Regions from separate parts of the Paenibacillus sp. J22P51 genome, predicted to be linked through region 1. Evidence: riboswitches for the same ligand, from Rfam matches in the RefSeq annotation. Region 1 holds a riboswitch; each other region holds the start of a gene.
The links. A riboswitch is a leader RNA that binds a small molecule or an ion and turns the genes downstream of it on or off. The one in region 1 is predicted to bind cyclic di-AMP.

Region 1 (6,086 bases):
GCAATCGCCTGCGACTGACGGCAGATGGGAATATCAAGCCTTGCTTGTATTGGTCGGATGAATTTAATGTCCGAAAATATATTGGCGATGTTGCTGCGGTGGAAGACTTGTTCTTCCGAGCGCTGGATATTAAACCGCAAAACCACGAGATGGCTCAGGCTTTGATGAATGAAGAGCAGTCGCATACACCAACTAATCGCAGAATGTCGCAAATCGGCGGCTAGCTAGAGGGCATGGGGGGCATTGGAAGCAAGTGAAGCAGGCGAACAGCGAAATGAAGCTTAGGTTTGGCCGTAATGTGATCTCGGTCGAAGAGGCGCGAGCCGCACTTTACGAGCACGTTAAACCCACGGAGACGGAGTCCGTTTCGCTGCCGACGTCCTTCGGCAGAAGGTTGGCGAAGGATATTTATGCGGATCATGCTGTACCACATTTCCGCAGATCGGGTGTAGATGGGTATGCTGTTCGTTCACTGGATATCGCAGAGGCATCACCGGATGCACCGGTTATCTTACATGTGATCGAGCGGATTCCAAGCGGTACCATGCCCCAGCAGACGATTCAGGCAGGGACCGCTGCACGTATCATGACGGGGGCGCCTGTTCCAGATGGTGCTGATACTGTTGTAATGCTGGAGATGACGGATTCCTTGCAGGAGGAGTTACTGTCTTCCATTGATCCCAAGGTGAAAATTAAGAAAAATGTGCAAGCGGCAAGTAATATTACGCCAATTGCAGGTGAAGTTGCCCGAGGGGAACTCGTCATCGCCCGTGGAACCCGAATTGGTCCAGGAGAAGCCGCGATCTTGGCGACCTTCGGTTTCTCAGAGGTTGAGGTGTACCGGAAGCCAAGAGTGGCTATTTTCTCAACGGGGTCAGAGCTTCTACATGTCGAACAGGAGCTGCAGCCTGGGAAAATACGCAATAGCAACAGCTACATGCTGGCGGTACAAGTGGAAGCAATTGGGGGATCGGCCTTGATCATGCCGGCACTCTCTGATGATCCTCAGCAGGTGGAAGCCTTACTTGAGGCCGTATTGCCTAATGTCGACCTCATTCTGACTTCAGGCGGTGTCTCTGTTGGCGATTACGATGTCCTTGTCGATCTATTCGGTCGATTCGACGGGAAGCTGTTGTTTAACAAAGTAGCCATGCGGCCAGGCACGCCGACGAGTGCTGCGCTATGGAAGGGAAAGCTGTTAATGGCGCTGTCCGGTAATCCCGGGGCATCGTTCGTTGGCTTCGAGCTATTTGCTAAGCCCATTATTAACGCGATGCTGGGGAGCCAGCGTCCTGTGGCGGAAGAGTTTACAGCCTTTTTAGATGTTCCTTATGATAAACCGTCCGCCTATCCTCGCTATATAAGGGGGACAACACGCATCGAAGCAGGTACCTTATGGGTGAGACCAGCTGGCATTGATAAGTCGAGTATTATGGTGTCGATCAAGGATGCAGATTGCTTGATTTGGCTGCCAGCAGGTGGGCAAGGCTTTCAGCGTGGCCATATTGTGAAGGTCTATACAACGAGATAACGTAGTGAACTTATACTTTTATAAATAAAATGATATACGCTATATCATCAAATATTTGGCGCTAACAAGTAACCGTCTGTCAGGAGGGTCAGCTGTAGCGTCTTTTTTTGCAACTAGTTATAAATCGGCCATTGAGGGAGATAGGCTCGGAAACTCGTTTAACTCAGCAGTGGTGAATGTGAACTGGAAGGGGGAGCGCGCATCCCCCCCATGGAAGCGGGTACTTATCTTGGAGGTCATCTTAAGCAGATCCTGACACAACGAACAAGTGGTATCAATTTTAAATAAAAAGAAACCCGCCTGCTGAAGCTCTAAATGAGTGCTTCAGTAGGCGGGTCTATTTTCAATGTAGAAAGTTTAGCGGGACATGGTCCTAATAGAAAGTTGCAAGAATAATGACCAACAGCACATAAAGAACAAGAATAACGCCTACAGAATTTCCGTATCCTGGCGTTCCACAACTACCTACAGCTGACATAGTATCCCCTCCGGTTTTCAATTGATATGGGTAAAACACTATACATCATATGAAGGCGGGATATATGTTGATTGGACGAATGCCCTCTTTTCATCGGAACATTCACCTACGAAAAAAGCTGCACTTGAGTGAATTCTCAAGGCAGCTTTCTTCAATTACTAATTGGGAATTTGATACACTTTAATTTTCTGAATGCCAAAGCTTTGTAAGGATTTCCTTGAACCTGGAACAAAGATATCCATTCGCTTTCCTTTAATGGCCCCGCCGGTATCTGTCGCATACACGTACATACCGCCTGTAGGAAGCCCACCAAAAGAATAACCTTCAATATAAAGTTTCGTGCCAAGTGGAATTACGGATGGATCAACAGCAACTGTGCCGATCGCAAGTGGGTTGCCCATGTAATCAAAGGCTCCATAACCACCATTTTCAGAAGGATCTGCCGAATAAGCTGTGGACTCGAAAATTTCATAGTCTGGTGCATGATGTCCGCCATCTTTGTTTAAAATGGCTAAATTGCTGCTAGCATCCCACTGTACAGGAACCCCTGCAGCGGTGGAAAGAAAACGTAGCGGCACATAAACTCGCCCATTTTGAAACTGGGAAGCTCCCTCTAAGACCACGGGGGTATTATCGATGCTGGCTTCTTTTTCTCCGGATACCAAGGTAATCGTATGTTTGTTGTTATTTAATGTTACCTTAATTTGATTTCCTTCTTTTTGCCAGTTCACGGTATAACCAAGCTTCTCGGTTACGAACCGAAGTGGAACTTGGGTTGTGTGGTTGCCATCCAGAAATGGCTGTGCATCTGGGAAATGAATCAGGTCATCATTGACTTGCACTTTCACTTCCATTTCAGCTGCTTGAGCCGAAAATGGGGAAAGAAAGCCTCCTGCCAATACAGATAGTGAAATGGCAAGGCTAGTTAACCCTTTGGTAAGCTTATTCAATTGGTAATCCTCCTTCATGAGCCTTCGAGGTTAGTTGACGGGTTCGGGAAGAAGGTTCTCCCTAGTCTGCTCCAAGCCGAAGCAAATATTCACCCCAAGTATTTCGTCCCCCGTACCAGTGCCTTATTTATGCACCAGACTCGGCTTCAAATATTTTATCATCGCACGCAGGCTCGAACAACGACCAAATTATGGGTGAACACAAATATACTAGACTTAGGTCTAGGTTCAAAAACAGTCGATAGTCGGTTTTAGACTTTCTGAAATTGAGCTACGATAGGAGTATGATGAAGGGTGAGGGGCGATAGACATGAACAATAAGAATCGGGAAATTGATCCTACTAATATATTTGATCGAATTGGCAAAATGGCTGAAACCGTCTGGCAGGAGACCATTGGAAAAACGACGCCAGGCGTCTATGATGATGGCACCATTGCCAAGCTTGAGGAGCGCTATGAAGAAGCGCTTCAGGCAACGATTGCGCTGCGCAGTCACATCGCGCGAGCGGAAGAGATGGCGAAGCTGCGCGGCGAGCAGGCCGAGCTGGCGATGCGCGCCGGCGAAGAGGACCTCGCGCGGCTCGCGCTGCAAGAGAAGCTGCGCGAGGAAGCCGCTGGCGAGCACTACCGCGCGCAGTACGCGAGCAGCCAGGACTTGTGCCTGGCGCTCGCAGAGGAACTGCGCGAGCTGCGTGCCGGGCACGCAGCCGAGGATGGGCAGCCGCGTGGCGGGCTGCACGGCAAAGAGGCTCGCGACACATGGCGCGAGCTGGAGGTCACCGGCCGCGAGCTCGGCCGGGAAGCGCTGCAGGGGCTCCGCGTGGCGGGCCGCCTGTCGAAGGAGACGCTGAAGGAGGCCGGTGGCAACCTTCAGCATGAGCTGCGTTCGCTGCGCAGCAAGCTGCAGCATGAGTGGCAGCAAGAGCAGCGCTCGCGCGATGAGCGAGACCCGCGCGGCAGAAAATAGCCATGGATCGTGACCTCCACGGAAGCAAAGCCTTGCGGGATAAGGATTTGCATCTTGGAGGTCGTCCATTCTTATGGTATGCTAGGAATCGTATGAACGAAAGAGAAATGGCAGCAAGAGGAGGTGCATCGATGGGAGAAGATACGAAAAATAACCGCAGCCGGAATACAGCGCTTGTGCTGATTGGAGCCGGTGTTTTTTTGCTTCTGGATCATACCGTAGGTTTTTTTCCCATAATGGCCGTAATCCTTATATTGCTGGGCATTCATCGTGTTCGTTCACGTAAAGAACGCAAGGGTTATGTGCTGATGGGGATCGGTGCCGTCATTTTATTTGGTGATCATCTCACAATCGCTATTTCGGTTGTGTTGATTTCATTAGGTTTCTTTTTTATTCGATCCAAGCAGGTTCATAAAGATGAGACTTACACACAAAAGCAAAAGATCGTAGATAGCATACGTCTCGGCCGAGAGCCTTGGATTCTACGGAATACTTCGACATGGTACTTGGTGGGAGAAACGTATATTGATCTCTCGCTGGCGATTTTAGAACAAAAGGAAACAACAGTCATCCTACAGGGTGTTGTAGGAGATATTGATATAAAGGTACCCGATGATATCGGTGTTTCCGTTACAGCTTCCGTGATGTTCGGGCAGCTTCATGTAGCCGAACAACGTGAAGCAGGTGTGATGAACAAAGTGGTATGGCAATCGGAGAATTATCAACATTGCGACCATCGGGTGAAACTCGTTCTCTCTTTCATCGTAGGAGATATCAAGGTTAAAGTATTGTAACGGCTGGAGGGGGTACATCACCAAGTGGACGGCTACAAAAGACGTTTAACGAATATGATATGGCGCAGCATGGGGGAATCTATCCTATTTAGCTTCGCTGTTTTCGGTGCTATGCTATATTACTTGAATTCAAGACATTTGATCGAGCCCTTTGCCAGCTGGCAGCAGGGTGTCAAATTCTCGTTCATGGCTTTATTGATTCTGGGTGTGATTGGCGCGGTGTTCGGTTACTGGAACAGCTCTAAGGTAACTCGCAGACTTGAGCCGATGATGGAGACGATGATTTTATTAGAAAAAGGAACATTTGCCCGTGAAGGCTTCCAAAACGGAGACGATGATGAGATAGGGCGTTTAGGTGAACAACTCAGCCGTATTATGAAGCGATGGGAAGAGCAGGTGACCTCTCTCCAACGATTGTCTAATAGTAACGCTGAGCTTACAGAGAAAGCCAAGCTGTCAGCGGTCATTGAAGAGCGCCAGCGGTTGGCACGCGAGCTGCATGATGCGGTTAGCCAGCAATTGTTCGCGATCTCCATGACAGCAACAGCCGTAGGTCGGACGCTGGATAAGGATTTCGAGAAAGCGAAACGGCAAATTCATCTTATTGAAGAAATGGCTTCCGTCGCGCAATCCGAAATGAGAGCTTTATTGCTGCATCTGAGGCCGATCCATTTGGAAGGAAAACGATTGTCCGAGGGGCTTGTTGAGCTATTGAAAGAGTTAGCAGCCAAGGTTCCTATGGCGATCAGTTGGGATATGGATGAGGAAATCCGCTTGAACAAAGGGATTGAAGATCACTTATTCCGAATCGTGCAAGAAGCGCTTTCGAATGCGCTGCGTCACTCTAAGGCGAATAAGCTGGAAGTGAAGCTGCTGCATCGTTCGGATGGCATTCGTTTAGTGATCCGCGATGACGGTGTTGGCTTCGAGCTTGATGCGAAAAAGCTGACTTCCTATGGCATTGTGTCTATGAAGGAACGCGTGAACGAAATCGGCGGCTCTGTCGATATTATTACAGCACCTGACCGAGGAACACGTATCGAGATTCGAGTACCGCTACTAGCAAACGATCCTCAATTGATCGAGAATTAGGACTGTACATAGAGAGGGAGAAGCGAATGGACGACACCTTAATCAAAGTACTACTTGTCGATGATCATGAAATGGTCAGAATCGGACTTGCGGCTGTCCTCGGGACAGAAGATGGCATTGAGGTTGTGGGCGAAGCGAGCAATGGTCACGATGGCATTCGGCTAGCCCAAGAATATCGTCCCGATGTGGTCCTGATGGACTTGGTCATGGAAGGCATGGACGGGATAGAAACGACTAGAAAATTACTGCAATTGTACCCGGAATGCAAGGTCAT
Region 2 (6,086 bases), on a different contig from region 1:
CGGCCCTAGCGTGCTCGTTGCCATCCCGAACCAACGGCCAACTAGATTGAGCCGCAGCTCGAGATCCATCACCTTTTGATTCATCTTCGTGAATTCCTGCTCTTGCTGCTTCTCTCTCCCAAAAATCCGCGTTAACAACGCACCCGAAATACCGAAGTTCTCATTCAGCTGCGAGGTGATGTCTGAGCGCACTTTTTGCGTTTCGAGCCGCAGTGCCTTCCGCAGCTTCGACACCTTTTTCACAGGCAGTACGAAAAGCGGAAGGATGAGCACCGAAATGATCGCCAGCTTCCAATCAAGCGCAAACAAAATGCCAATCGTCGTGAAGACAATCACGATCTGCGTGATCGAGGATACAACGATGGAGGTCACTACACTCTGCACGGATTGCACATCACCTGTGATCCGCTGAACAATTTCCCCAGAGCGCGCGTCCGTGAAGAAAGACATCGATTGCCGCTGCAAATTGTGAAACAACGACTGTCCTAAATCCCGAATAACCCCTTGAGTTACTTTGGTATTGAGGTGGTTTTGCCACACGCCAAGCACACCGCTCAGCACAGGCAGCAGAATTAACAGCAGCGCCATCACAGACAATAGCTGGACACGCCCCTGTGGAATTGCCGTATCAATAATTTCCTTCATAACTAAGGGAGGGACCAACCCGATCACTGCCGCAAGCAGCGCCAAACCGATAATCACCAAGAGCTGTCCCCAATACCTTTTGAACAAAAACAAAATCCTGCGTATCGATACATCCTTCAACTTCGCCTTCGGGCGATTCCGGTCGGAAAGCCGCCCCATTCCCCCTGGTCCACCTGGTCCTATCACTCACTTATCACTCCGATCTTTCTCCTCTTGCTGCCCTCCGCTACAATGGAATTGCATACGTTATGGCACTTGTCACTTCATCCGCCATTCTGAGCACATGATATAACGAAGTTGTTTGCAGCACATTGTACTGCCTAGGTCCATCCACATTCACGATCGCCGCAATCGTGTAATCACCAATAGGAGGCAGTACCTTTCCCACTGATTTTCCGGGAGCCAATGGCTGGTTCGACAGTTGATACAGGCCCACACTCAATTTTTGCCCCAAACAAGCATCTATCGCAATTACCACGACATTCGGTGGAATTTCCTGCAAACGCAACGCCAAGTTACTGGCATCACAAGGTGCCGCTAGCGTTCCAATGACATGTGGATAACCAAGCTCTGCAAGTTTACTCCCAACAAGCGGACCCAGAGAGTCTCCTGTCGAGCGATCCGTCCCTATACATACAAAAGCCAACCTCCGAGGATCCAGCTTGTTGCTCAAGGCAATCTTTTGCAGAAACTGGCCCAACTGCTTACCATTCACCTTTTTCCAAAACTGCTCCTGCAGCTCCATGGGTTCTTTCTCCATCTTTGCCTCCCTTTCAGGCATGTACACATCTCGCTTCACCTGATGCATGATAATTCTATTCTTTCATATGGAGGTGGCACATGTCCACTTCAGCACCCTCATTTGCGCACACCAAATAAGCGTTACTCAACGGAGCAAAGCCTATTCATGCTGCTTGATTGTTCTGATCAGTCACCAATTAATGTACACGGTTCATCCGTACGACTCGATAATAGAGCTGACCGCTTACCTCTTGTTCCACTTCCAGATAGCCTTCCGTATGGACATAATCACCCAACATATAGGTGGAAGCGTCTGCGGAATCGGCATGTGTCAGAAAGAGAAGCGCCACTTTATCATCCCCTACCACAAATCCAACCTGTTCCTTCACCTGAAACTTCTCAAGAATTTTGCCATGGTGTGATCTCACGATATGATGAAACCGCCAAGCCCCATCCTCATTCACGATAAAATAAAGCACACGATTTCGATGCGCATTGCTAAACTCCCGCGTTACGCCGATCATGCACACCTTCTCACCAATGCGTAAATACTCATCGATGATGTACGATTTCAATCGCAATCGATGTGTATTTTTGCTATGAATATACGATTCCATCTCATCTATGGAGCGCTGATCCTTTGGATCTTGCTTGGTCGCGTAGAATACTTCTCTAATAAACGTATCCGTTTGGAATTGCCTTGCCCCTTTGAAATGGTTATAAGTTTGAAAAAATTGCCCAATCACTTCCCGGATATCTTCCGGTATGGCAGGACCCGTTTCTACGCTATACATGCGATCTGTTCGACCCGACAATTTAATTTTATGAAACCAGCTTTTCCAGACACTGACTTGCATGTCGCACGCGTCACCTACTTTCTTCCAACCATTTCTCCATTATAGGCTATAATTCTCAAAAATTCGATAAAAATCGCAGATATTCGCACAAAAAAAGAGCATCTGCCCGCCAGGCTTTCCATTGTGAAAGCCCTAGCGAACATACGCTCTTAAACAACTTGCTTCTACTTGTGTTAGTCCTTAGCTTAAAGCACGCGTTTTGCCCCTACATATCTGGAGCTCCAATAGGTGCTAGCGAGACTATCGACCTTTACACCACCGGACGTCGTCGCGGAAATGAATTGATTATTTCCCAAATAGATGCCCACATGATTGACGATGTTTGAAGCAAAGAATACGAGATCTCCTTCTTTCAAATCCGTCACTCTTGCACCTGCTTGATCATACATTTGGACAGAGGTACGCGGCAGCTCGATGCCTTTGGCCTCGAACAAGTAGCGAACGAATCCAGAACAATCAAAACCTTTGGGTGTTGTTCCTCCCCATTGATAAGGCGTTCCTTTAAAAGTCGTTGCAGCTTGAATAATTTGAGCTGAAACGGATGGCTGAACGACCTTTAGTGCTGGGGCGGCTGCTGGTGGCGGTGCAATCCATGCTGGCTTATGGGACTTACCGTCCTCTTCAACGATGGCGATTTTATTCGCATCATTCCACGCAATCGGAGATCCAAACGTCTCTGTTATGAAACGCAAAGGAACGAAGGTATTTCCCTTAAGCAGTGTCGGACTGCTCTCTAATTCAACTAACTTACTGTTGACTACCGCTTGCTCTTCGTCCGTTGTTAGTTGAATCGCCTGCTCATTGTTCTTTAGGGTGACGACAACTTCATCACCTTGCTTCGCCCAGTCCACTTGATAACCTAGCTTCTCCGACAGCACACGCAGTGGCACCTGAAGCTTACCCTCTGTGTCAATAAACGGCTGTACTTCAGGGAATTGCACCAGTTCGTCATTCACTTGAACCTTCACCGAAGAGGTGTCTGTCGCAGCTTGAGCTGATGGAGCGTTGAACATGGAGATGGCTGCGCCCAAAAGAACGCATGAGCAAATAACACTTTTTGTAAAAAGTTTCAAAACATTGTCCTCCTTGAAGCCTCCGAGGTTAGTTGACGGGTTCGGGAAGAGGTTTTCCCTAGTGCGCTCCATTAGTCTAAGACTAACTAAGCATCCATTCACCCCAAGTAAAGAAGTCCCCCGTACCGGAGCTTTTGATGCTCCGAGATTCGGCATTTTTTGTCTATGTTAGACTAGCACAGTTCGTTTTCGCCTGACAACCTTTTCGCGGTGGTAAGTGTTTCCTTTTCGGGTTGTGCCACATGAACAAAAGCACCTCCAGAGATTATTATCCTGAGGTGCCCTTACCATTACTGCCTATATACCTCTGCGTAGAGAGTGTTCTTGTAGGGCCCAAACTCTTTTTCCGTCAACGGATGAGGATAACTCATGATTTGGAGAGGTAATGACAGTTGCCCTTCTCTGAGAGGAGGCTGCTCATAGGGAAATAGGTTCAAATGAAAGCCGCACCGCTCATAAAATTCAATTCTCCGCTTGGCATCCGACGTATTTGGCGGCTCGACTTCAAGTACGATAGGCGTTGCAGCGCTGCTCATATATGTCGTCAGCATTCGTTTGCCTATCCCTCCGCCCCGAATCGCGGTATGGACTGCAATATGCTCCACAAATCGGAACGTACCGAAATTCCAACTTGCCACAAAGCCAAGCAGTTGCCCATGAGCCTCCCTCTCGACATCAATTCTGTAATTAGGATGCGAAAGCAGCGCTCGCTGCCCTTCATAGGTCCTTATCTCCGTATCAGGAAAAGCGGATTCCATCAGTTCGAATACATCATTAAATGAATCAACTAACTCCATCGTTGGCATCTCCTTTCAGATTAGGGTATCCAACAAAGCCTTCTGATCATGCAACACCTTACCACTTTGATAAAAAGCATGTGCCGCAGTAGGAAAGCCCGCTGGCAACGCATGACCCATGAATGGGTGAACCTCTATGGGAATACTCCAAATGCTTATTATAACGCTTCCTACGGAAGCAACTGGTGGTATATTTGGACGCTCGTCCTACATAGCCTATTCTCAGAAGTGTGCACGGACGGTCGAACCCTCTATGGGCTCTCTTCACAGCCTAGCATAAATAAAAAAGACCACCCGAAGGTGATCTTTTTTATTTAAGCGGGCGGCGGGAATCGAACCCGCGCGATCAGCTTGGAAGGCTGAAGTTCTACCATTAAACTACGCCCGCATATAAAAATTCTAAAGTGGTCGGGACGACACGATTTGAACATGCGACCCCCTGCTCCCAAAGCAGGTGCTCTACCAAGCTGAGCTACGTCCCGTAGTGAAGATAAAGTGTAAATGGCGCGCCCTGAGAGATTCGAACTCCCGACCTTTTGATTCGTAGTCAAATACTCTATCCAGCTGAGCTAAGGGCGCAAATATTGGAGCGGAAGACGGGGATCGAACCCGCGACCCTCGCCTTGGCAAGGCGATGCTCTACCGCTGAGCCACTTCCGCATACGGTTATTTCTCACTCGCTCAGTAAGAGTTTCTCTGAGGCGACAAGGAATAATATATCAGGTATTCGGGACAAATGCAACTTTTTTTTCAATCTTTTTATTATTTGATGAAAACTCCACCAAAAGGCAGCACTTCCCGAGCTATACGTCGCAGCAAGCTATCCGATTTCATATGCTCGTCCAACTTGGGATCAGGCTTACAAGGCTGCATAAGCACATGTCCATGGCCAGTGATCTCCCAGTGATAGTTCATATGCTGACTAGCCAGTGTATTACCGTATACACAAAGTCGCAGCTTGGCCTGCCGCGGATAAGCAACAAGACAGCTGACATCGATATATAAAGGTTGCTTTGGATCTAAAGCCATCTGATGCAAAGGACCCGCTGTTAATAAGCCTAGCGTACCGGGGCCATGAAATTGCATTTTAACAAGATCTTGCGTGATCAAGGAATTCTTGACGCTCTGCAAATGCGTTGTGAAAGTCACACCTTCCGTATAGAACAAGACATGACGAAACTCAAACAAAAGGTCATCTTCGGCTTCTAAAGGCAGTACAGCCAAGCTATAAGCTTCTGGCAGCCCCATCAGCAATTGTCCTGGCCCTCTTACACGTGATTGGATCAACCTCTTTTTCCTATACATACCGGGAAGCTTCATTAAGGCATCTTCTCTAAGCTCTGGCATCCCTTGGAACGCTACAATTTGGTTGGGATGCAGCACATGCACAGACTCGCCTTGCTCAAGCTGAAGCGTTGCCATCCTTGCTTGTAAGCTTGCATTTTCAAAGATGACCTCCATACGCATCCCCTCCTCATCCCTGCCTGCTAACGCATCCCGCGCTTCTTCCTACGCCACACGATAATACGAAACACGCGCCCGAGCAAAAAATAGCCTACAACAAGCGCAGCTGCGGTAATCACCATGTAGGTTATTTTTCGGTTTCGTTTCTCTTTATCCAGCGCAAGTTGTTCCATTACTTTCAATCGCTCTTGCAATTGCTCGTTATCCTTCTTAAGTGCCTCGTTCTGGCTCAAGAGACGATCTTCGATCTCTTGGGACTGCCGAACGGCTTCCGATAGCTTGTCCTTCTGTTCTTCTAATTGCTGCTTCGTAGCCTCATAATCCTTCTGGATCTGCTCGACATTGCTTGGTAGTTGATAGATTTCTTTTGCCCGATCTAACCATGAGGCATGGGCAGCGGGAGCTGGATACATGAACCCAATCCAGATAATAAAGATAACCACGAGTCCAATCGAAGTCATGATACGTTTTTGCATCCGCAATCCCTCCCATGCTTCACATCTCGACAT
Region 3 (6,086 bases), on a different contig from region 1:
CGTCAAATCAGTAGATGGAACGGTTAGGGGGAACAGAAATGAAAATAAGGTACGGTCGAATGTTGTTCGTATTGAGTTGTTTGTTGCTTAGTTCATGCTCGGATTCGAGGTACGATATAGACAAAGGGACCGCAAAAGGAGACGTCATTAATATTCATGGCAGAATCATTAATCTTGATCGTTTCAATCAATTTTTGAAAAACGTTGAAGGGCACGTTGAGAGTCAGATTCGGATCATGCAAATGACCATTGAGGGGGATCCGATTTATTATGATTTTGCTTTTAAAAAAGATAAGATTTCTTATACTTATGATAATTCAGAGGACAAACATGGCAGCAAACAACGACTGAAGACGGAATGTACACGTATTGTTTCTGAGAAAGTAGAACGAGGTGTTTCATATAAGCTGGATGGTTGTAAGGATGTTGCGATTGGGGAGACTTTTAGCTTTGTGGCAGCGGGTAGTGGGGGATAGTGAGATTAATTCGAGGAGAGAGATAAAATGAAAAAGTTTTTGCTTGGGTTGACCTGTGGAATACGTACCTATTCGTTTTATCGGCGAGGGGTTAGGATTAGGCGTTTCATACAATTCACGTGATCATGTTATTTCATTGATGAATGAACCAGCAAGCTTTGCAGACGAAACGGCTAAAAAGGTATGGCAAATCCAATATCGATTGAACGTTGGGAATGATCAAAAATACGTAAGAGAACTTCTTGGTAATCCTGCGGCTGAACGAACAAATGATGATAAGCAGCAAGCTGTATGGCGTTATGATATTTTACCTTCCGCAGACTATCAGTACTTAGGGCTAAATATCGATCTTAAAGGGATTGAGCAAGGGGAATTAGGTGGACAGATAGTCTTAACATGGTCAGATGAAGGGAAAGTTGAGAAAGTTGAACTTTGGTATTCACAAGGGAAAGATAGACAAATCTATACTTATTTTATCTATCCGGACGGTTCAACAGCTGGGGCTAAATACGAGTAGATTATGGTGAATAGGAGTTAACGGGATCTAAATGGAAAATTTTGAGTCATGTATTCATTGATTTCACATGATACAATCTTTAAGATCCATTTTGGATCAAAAACTTAGAAGGCCGAAGCTTTTATGAAGCACGGGGGACCCAATCTTTGGGGTGAAGCCGCAATCTCGCGGCCGGGTGATTACTCTTTGATCCGAATCCGACAGCTAACCTCGCAGGCCGCAAAAAGGAGAGGTTTATTTTGAAACGTTACAAAAAGCTTGTAGTTACTGGTGCACTAGGTTTGACCGTCCTTATGGGAGCGAATGCGGCATTTGCTGCAACGGGAACTCATACGGTAGCGGGCAACGATACCATGTGGTTAATCTCCAAGAAGTACGGCGTTAGCCTATCTTCACTTATTAAGGCAAATCCTCAAGTTGCCAATCCCAACGTTATTTGGTCGGGGATGAAGCTCAATATTCCTGGAAGCACAAGTACAACTGCACCTGTCAAACCACCGGTTACGACTGCGCCTTCGCAATCTACTTTTGCAAGCCAAGTGGTTAACCTTGTTAACCAGGAGCGTACTAAGGCTGGACTGAAGCCTTTGGCCAGTAACAGCGCATTAACCGCGATGGCATTGGATAAAGCGAAAGATATGTACAATAACGGGTATTTCGATCACACATCACCAACCTACGGCTCTCCTTTTGATATGATGCGCTCCTACGGCATTAGCTATTCCTATGCGGGTGAAAACATCGCTAAAGGTCAACAAACGCCACAAGCCGTCATGACAGCATGGATGAACAGTGCAGGTCATCGTCAAAATATTCTAAGCCCCAACTTCACTCAAATCGGTGTTGCCTATTATAACGGTGAGTGGGTTCAGGAGTTCATTAGTAACTAATGAGTAATGAGTATTGCAATATTAAATACAGCAATAAATCGCGGCAGCCTTCCATTGGGAGGCTGTTTTTTATTTATAACAAAGTCAAAGGAGATTAGTTATTCTTGTCGAATTGGGTTTTATCTGCGGGATTGGAGTTTTTGCTATGCCTAAATCATTTCTACATTCAATATCAATCGTTGTCATAATGGGATTAACAGCATGTGAATCGTCCGTCGTTCCAGCTGAATTGCTACCAACTGCAAGTTCGGCTATTGTAACACCCATTTTGCCTAGCGCTTCACCACAAAATGTAACCAATGTGAAACCGAAGTCAGTTGAAGAAATTATGGACTTTCTCGTACAGAATGTAGATGAAATAAAGAAATACAAACAAATGATAGAAGAAGCCAATATATCAAAAGTCATATTTTTAAGTGATGGTTTAATAAATATCCCAGAAAGAACAGGAAAGTATTACGATTTATACATAGGAGAGAGTTTCAGTGATCATGTTGTTAGGTGGCAAACGTTTTATGTCAGTGAGGATATGAAAGAGATTCTTATTGTGGATGTAATTACGGGTTATAATTTAACCTTGGAAGAGTGGAGAAAACGCGCTCAATGACTTAACCTTACCGTAAGAAACGTATGGTTTTCTGGTTATTCTTTGCTTTTCACTCTTACTATCAAATATGTAATCAAATGAATCAAGAGGTGCAACCAGTGATAAAGGTATTCACAGAAATTGAAATTGAAGCAGCGATTGATGTTTGTTTTGACATGGCAAGTAATATTGATATACATACGCAGACTGTCTGGCCTCACACCAAGGAACGAGCGATTGCTGGAACAACAACAGGCATGATAAGCGGCGGGGAAACGGTCACTTTTGAGGCGCGGCACTTTTTCATTAGGCAAAGACATACTTCACTCATTTCAAATTACGTTCGACCCTATCGCTTTGTTGATGAAATGCTGCAGGGTACTTTCAAAAGTATGAGACACGAACATGAATTTATTGATTTAGGTAATCGAACCTTAATGAAGGATACCTTATATTTCGAAGCTCCATTGGGCTGGCTCGGATGGGTAGTTGAGAGAGTTGTCTTAAAGAAATATATGATGAGATTTTTGACATATCGGAACGAACAGTTAAAGATTTTAGCTGAAAAAGGTTAGGATAAGGAGCTAGCTATGTTCCAGTTTAATGGTTGGGCTGTTTTAAGGTATCACACACATGATACCGATTCCAGACTGCAAGATCTTAGGATCGCTGAGTTGAAAAGCTTAATTTCTGAACTTGATGTGGAAAAGCTAGTCACGCTTAAACAACGTAATGGGCATGACTCTGTTCTTATTTCCGGGATGCACAATCATCGCAGTGATTATGTGATTGAGTTATTTCAACAAATTGGTGAGATAATGCCGGGCTCCTATGGACTACTTTATATTCAAGATGATGAAGACTTTAGTGAGCAGCACGACAATTCCAATTGCTTCGTAGTATGGAAATTAATACGCGGAAATTTAACTAAGGAGAAAGACGTCTATTTGTCTTCTGTAATCCCTACGCTTGAAGATCCTTTTGACGAGAGTCGATTGGATTAACTAGATTGGAGGTATCCAAGTGAAATTCTACATCGCATCTAGTTTCAAGAACGTCGACAATGTACGAAAAGTCGCACAACGGTTGAAGTCACGGGGATGCATACAAACCTTCGACTGGACGGTTCATACAGGTAATGCTACTCTTCAAGTGCTCGCGGAGATCGGTCAAATAGAGAAAGAAGCTGTGTTGAATGCAGACATATTCATCATCATGCTACCGGCAGGCAAGGGAAGCCACGTAGAAATGGGACTTGCTTTAGGTGCTAGGAAGACAATATTTTTGTATGCTGCTGACGATGAGATGAATGAAATTGAAAAAACATGCACGTTTTACCAGTTGCCAGAGGTGCATAAAATCATCGGAACGATAGACGATTTGGTTTCTCAAATTCATTATCTATAGAGTAGGCTAAGGGAACCTAGGGGCGCTATTTTAAAAAAATCAGGTATTTTCGGAGATTAGCGGAACTAAGAGACGCTATTTATACGAATTTCGTGATTTTTTACGATTTTTGAACAAATAAGACCCTGTAGTTCCGTTCGATGACAATTTAGCAAGATTCGCCATGAATAGTGTCTCCTAGTTCCCTTAGATCAGCATACCCATTGGAAAAGCGGTCGAATTATGATTGAAAAGAACATAAGTACTTTTAAAAATAGAGGGGTTCAACCATTTGACTAAGAAGCGACTAAAGCTTTTCATTCTCAGTTTTGCAATCTTCCTAATTGCTGTGACGGCGATAAAGCTTATTGTAGCTTTCGGAGGAGATATGGTGGTCACTAACCATAATATATCGATGTTTACCAGTAAAACGAACGTGAATGGAAACATCAAACTCAGTATTGGCTCTTTGAAAGGTACGTATAAGATTGAAGATTTTGATCTGAAAACCCCAGGAAGAATCAGTATTCCGTATGAATCCTCAGTTGAATCAGGGACGTTGACCCTTCAAGTGATAAAATCAAATATCGTTGTATGGGAGAAAGTCATTTCTCCCACAAGTAGTGGTCTCATCGAATTTGACGGGGTTAAAGGAAGTTACACGATATCACTGACCACTGAAGAGGCGAAGAAAATAACTATGAAACTCAAACTAAAATAGTTTCCACTAAAAAAACGGAAGCCCCAGACGTGTCTCCACGTCCCAAGCCTCCGTTTTTTCAATTAAACATCGCCTCAAACCTCGTCTTGAACGTCCGATACATCCACAAATTTACTTCCCACAAGTCTGTCACTGGTTGACGTGTGAAGGGCAGTACCTGCATATACGGCGGCGGCCCGAATTCGGGCGTAAAGGTCATCGTATCCGCTCCGGCATCGAATCGGTTCTGGCAGATCCTCAACCATAAGCCGATGAATGCTTCCACATAACCGGCAAATTCAGGTGCCCTCGGGTCCGACACCTGCGGACCTTCCGGGAACCCAACGCGCCCATGTATGTGGATGGCACGCGCTATGCTCAGCTTCACGTCCTCATCATCCGGACTCGGCATGCTCTCGCAGGCTACGCACCAATGACTGAAATCAGCGCCGATCGTAATCTCCGGCAGCTGCTTCAACACGGCCGCCGTTTGCCACGGCGTGAAAAAAGCCCGCCCCCGATGCGTTTCATGCGCGATCGGAATTCCGACCTCTTGCTCAACGCGGAGCGCCGCTTCGAAGAAGCTCAGCTGCTCGTCAGATGACATGCGATCGGCTGCGCTGTGCGAATTGATAAGATCAGGTCGCAGCTCAGCAGCGCGAAGCACCTGCTCACGGAAAGAATGAGTGTGATTCGGGCCTCGCGTCACCACTTGCGCTATAAACGACAAGTTCATGTCGTCTAAGTCTTTTCGAAACTGCTGATCTTCCTTAGGGTCAGAAGGAGGCGTGTACTCAACACCGCAATATCCAGCCTCAGCGATTCGCTCTAATTTCCCCTTCCAGTTACCATTCCATTCCCACAAGGACTTATAACCGTTTAGTTTCATATCCAATGCTCCTTATCGTATAGCTCCATAGAAATATCTATGAGTATAGGACAAGACAATGGTAAAAATCTTATGGTATCTTCAGCAAAACCCAACCTATTTTCACCAAGAGAGATGTCGATAAGCGGTAGGAGATAAATTCGTCCATCGTTTGAATTGTTTGCTGAATTGCGACAAATCCTTGTAACCCAGCTGTTCCGCAATGTACTCGATAGAAAGTGTTGGGTCCATCAGCATCAACTTTGCTTGGCGAAGCTTGACTGTACTTAAATATTGACGAGGCGATACCCCGTATGCTTTTTGAAAAACACGATTACAATGCGTGGGACTATAACCGAGCTGCTTCGCGATGACTGTTATGCGGAAAGGTTCCTGTCCCTTATCTGTTGTTGACGCTTGATGCGCTATCAGTGTTGCCAGTTGAGCAGCTAAGCCAGAATCTTCGTTTTGCTGCGTAGAAGCCACAGCTTCTTCTAGTAATAATTCGCTAAGCGCGGTAAAAATACGAAATGATGCATGCATCGTCTGAAGCTTCAAGTTCAGGCTGCTTGAGGCGTTTTCTCTAGCTATTTGTGCAAGATCCATCAGGATGGGACGGAGAAAGCTCTCCAATTTGCTGCCAGAAGGGTGAAGCGTTTGCTT

Region 2: another riboswitch for cyclic di-AMP. It lies ahead of AC58QC_RS10980 (C40 family peptidase); the one in region 1 lies ahead of AC58QC_RS18930 (stalk domain-containing protein).
Region 3: another riboswitch for cyclic di-AMP. It lies ahead of AC58QC_RS17505 (CAP domain-containing protein); the one in region 1 lies ahead of AC58QC_RS18930 (stalk domain-containing protein).

The regions. Positions count from the first base shown of each region.
Region 1 covers NZ_JCAUAZ010000008.1:247,651-253,736, reverse strand. The annotation lists gene moaA (GTP 3',8-cyclase MoaA) at 1-224, shown strand, start outside; gene AC58QC_RS18940 (molybdopterin molybdotransferase MoeA) at 254-1,531, shown strand; gene AC58QC_RS18935 (YjcZ family sporulation protein) at 1,905-2,009, opposite strand; gene AC58QC_RS18930 (stalk domain-containing protein) at 2,168-2,959, opposite strand; cyclic di-AMP (ydaO/yuaA leader) riboswitch at 2,964-3,115, opposite strand; gene AC58QC_RS18925 (PspA/IM30 family protein) at 3,270-3,926, shown strand; gene liaF (cell wall-active antibiotics response protein LiaF) at 4,058-4,720, shown strand; gene AC58QC_RS18915 (sensor histidine kinase) at 4,745-5,812, shown strand; gene AC58QC_RS18910 (response regulator) at 5,839-6,086, shown strand, end outside.
Region 2 covers NZ_JCAUAZ010000004.1:2,780-8,865, reverse strand. The annotation lists gene AC58QC_RS10995 (ABC transporter ATP-binding protein) at 1-804, opposite strand, end outside; gene yyaC (spore protease YyaC) at 872-1,405, opposite strand; gene AC58QC_RS10985 (hypothetical protein) at 1,584-2,243, opposite strand; gene AC58QC_RS10980 (C40 family peptidase) at 2,429-3,316, opposite strand; cyclic di-AMP (ydaO/yuaA leader) riboswitch at 3,319-3,481, opposite strand; gene AC58QC_RS10975 (GNAT family N-acetyltransferase) at 3,607-4,113, opposite strand; tRNA gene AC58QC_RS10970 (tRNA-Gly) at 4,431-4,501, opposite strand; tRNA gene AC58QC_RS10965 (tRNA-Pro) at 4,519-4,595, opposite strand; tRNA gene AC58QC_RS10960 (tRNA-Arg) at 4,616-4,692, opposite strand; tRNA gene AC58QC_RS10955 (tRNA-Gly) at 4,699-4,773, opposite strand; gene AC58QC_RS10950 (AIM24 family protein) at 4,876-5,574, opposite strand; gene AC58QC_RS10945 (SH3 domain-containing protein) at 5,601-6,053, opposite strand.
Region 3 covers NZ_JCAUAZ010000007.1:260,042-266,127, forward strand. The annotation lists gene AC58QC_RS17495 (DUF4362 domain-containing protein) at 39-476, shown strand; gene AC58QC_RS17500 (hypothetical protein) at 532-993, shown strand; cyclic di-AMP (ydaO/yuaA leader) riboswitch at 1,094-1,227, shown strand; gene AC58QC_RS17505 (CAP domain-containing protein) at 1,233-1,883, shown strand; gene AC58QC_RS17510 (hypothetical protein) at 2,029-2,490, shown strand; gene AC58QC_RS17515 (SRPBCC family protein) at 2,589-3,044, shown strand; gene AC58QC_RS17520 (Imm7 family immunity protein) at 3,060-3,473, shown strand; gene AC58QC_RS17525 (group-specific protein) at 3,493-3,876, shown strand; gene AC58QC_RS17530 (hypothetical protein) at 4,148-4,576, shown strand; gene AC58QC_RS17535 (sugar phosphate isomerase/epimerase family protein) at 4,635-5,444, opposite strand; gene AC58QC_RS17540 (AraC family transcriptional regulator) at 5,547-6,086, opposite strand, start outside.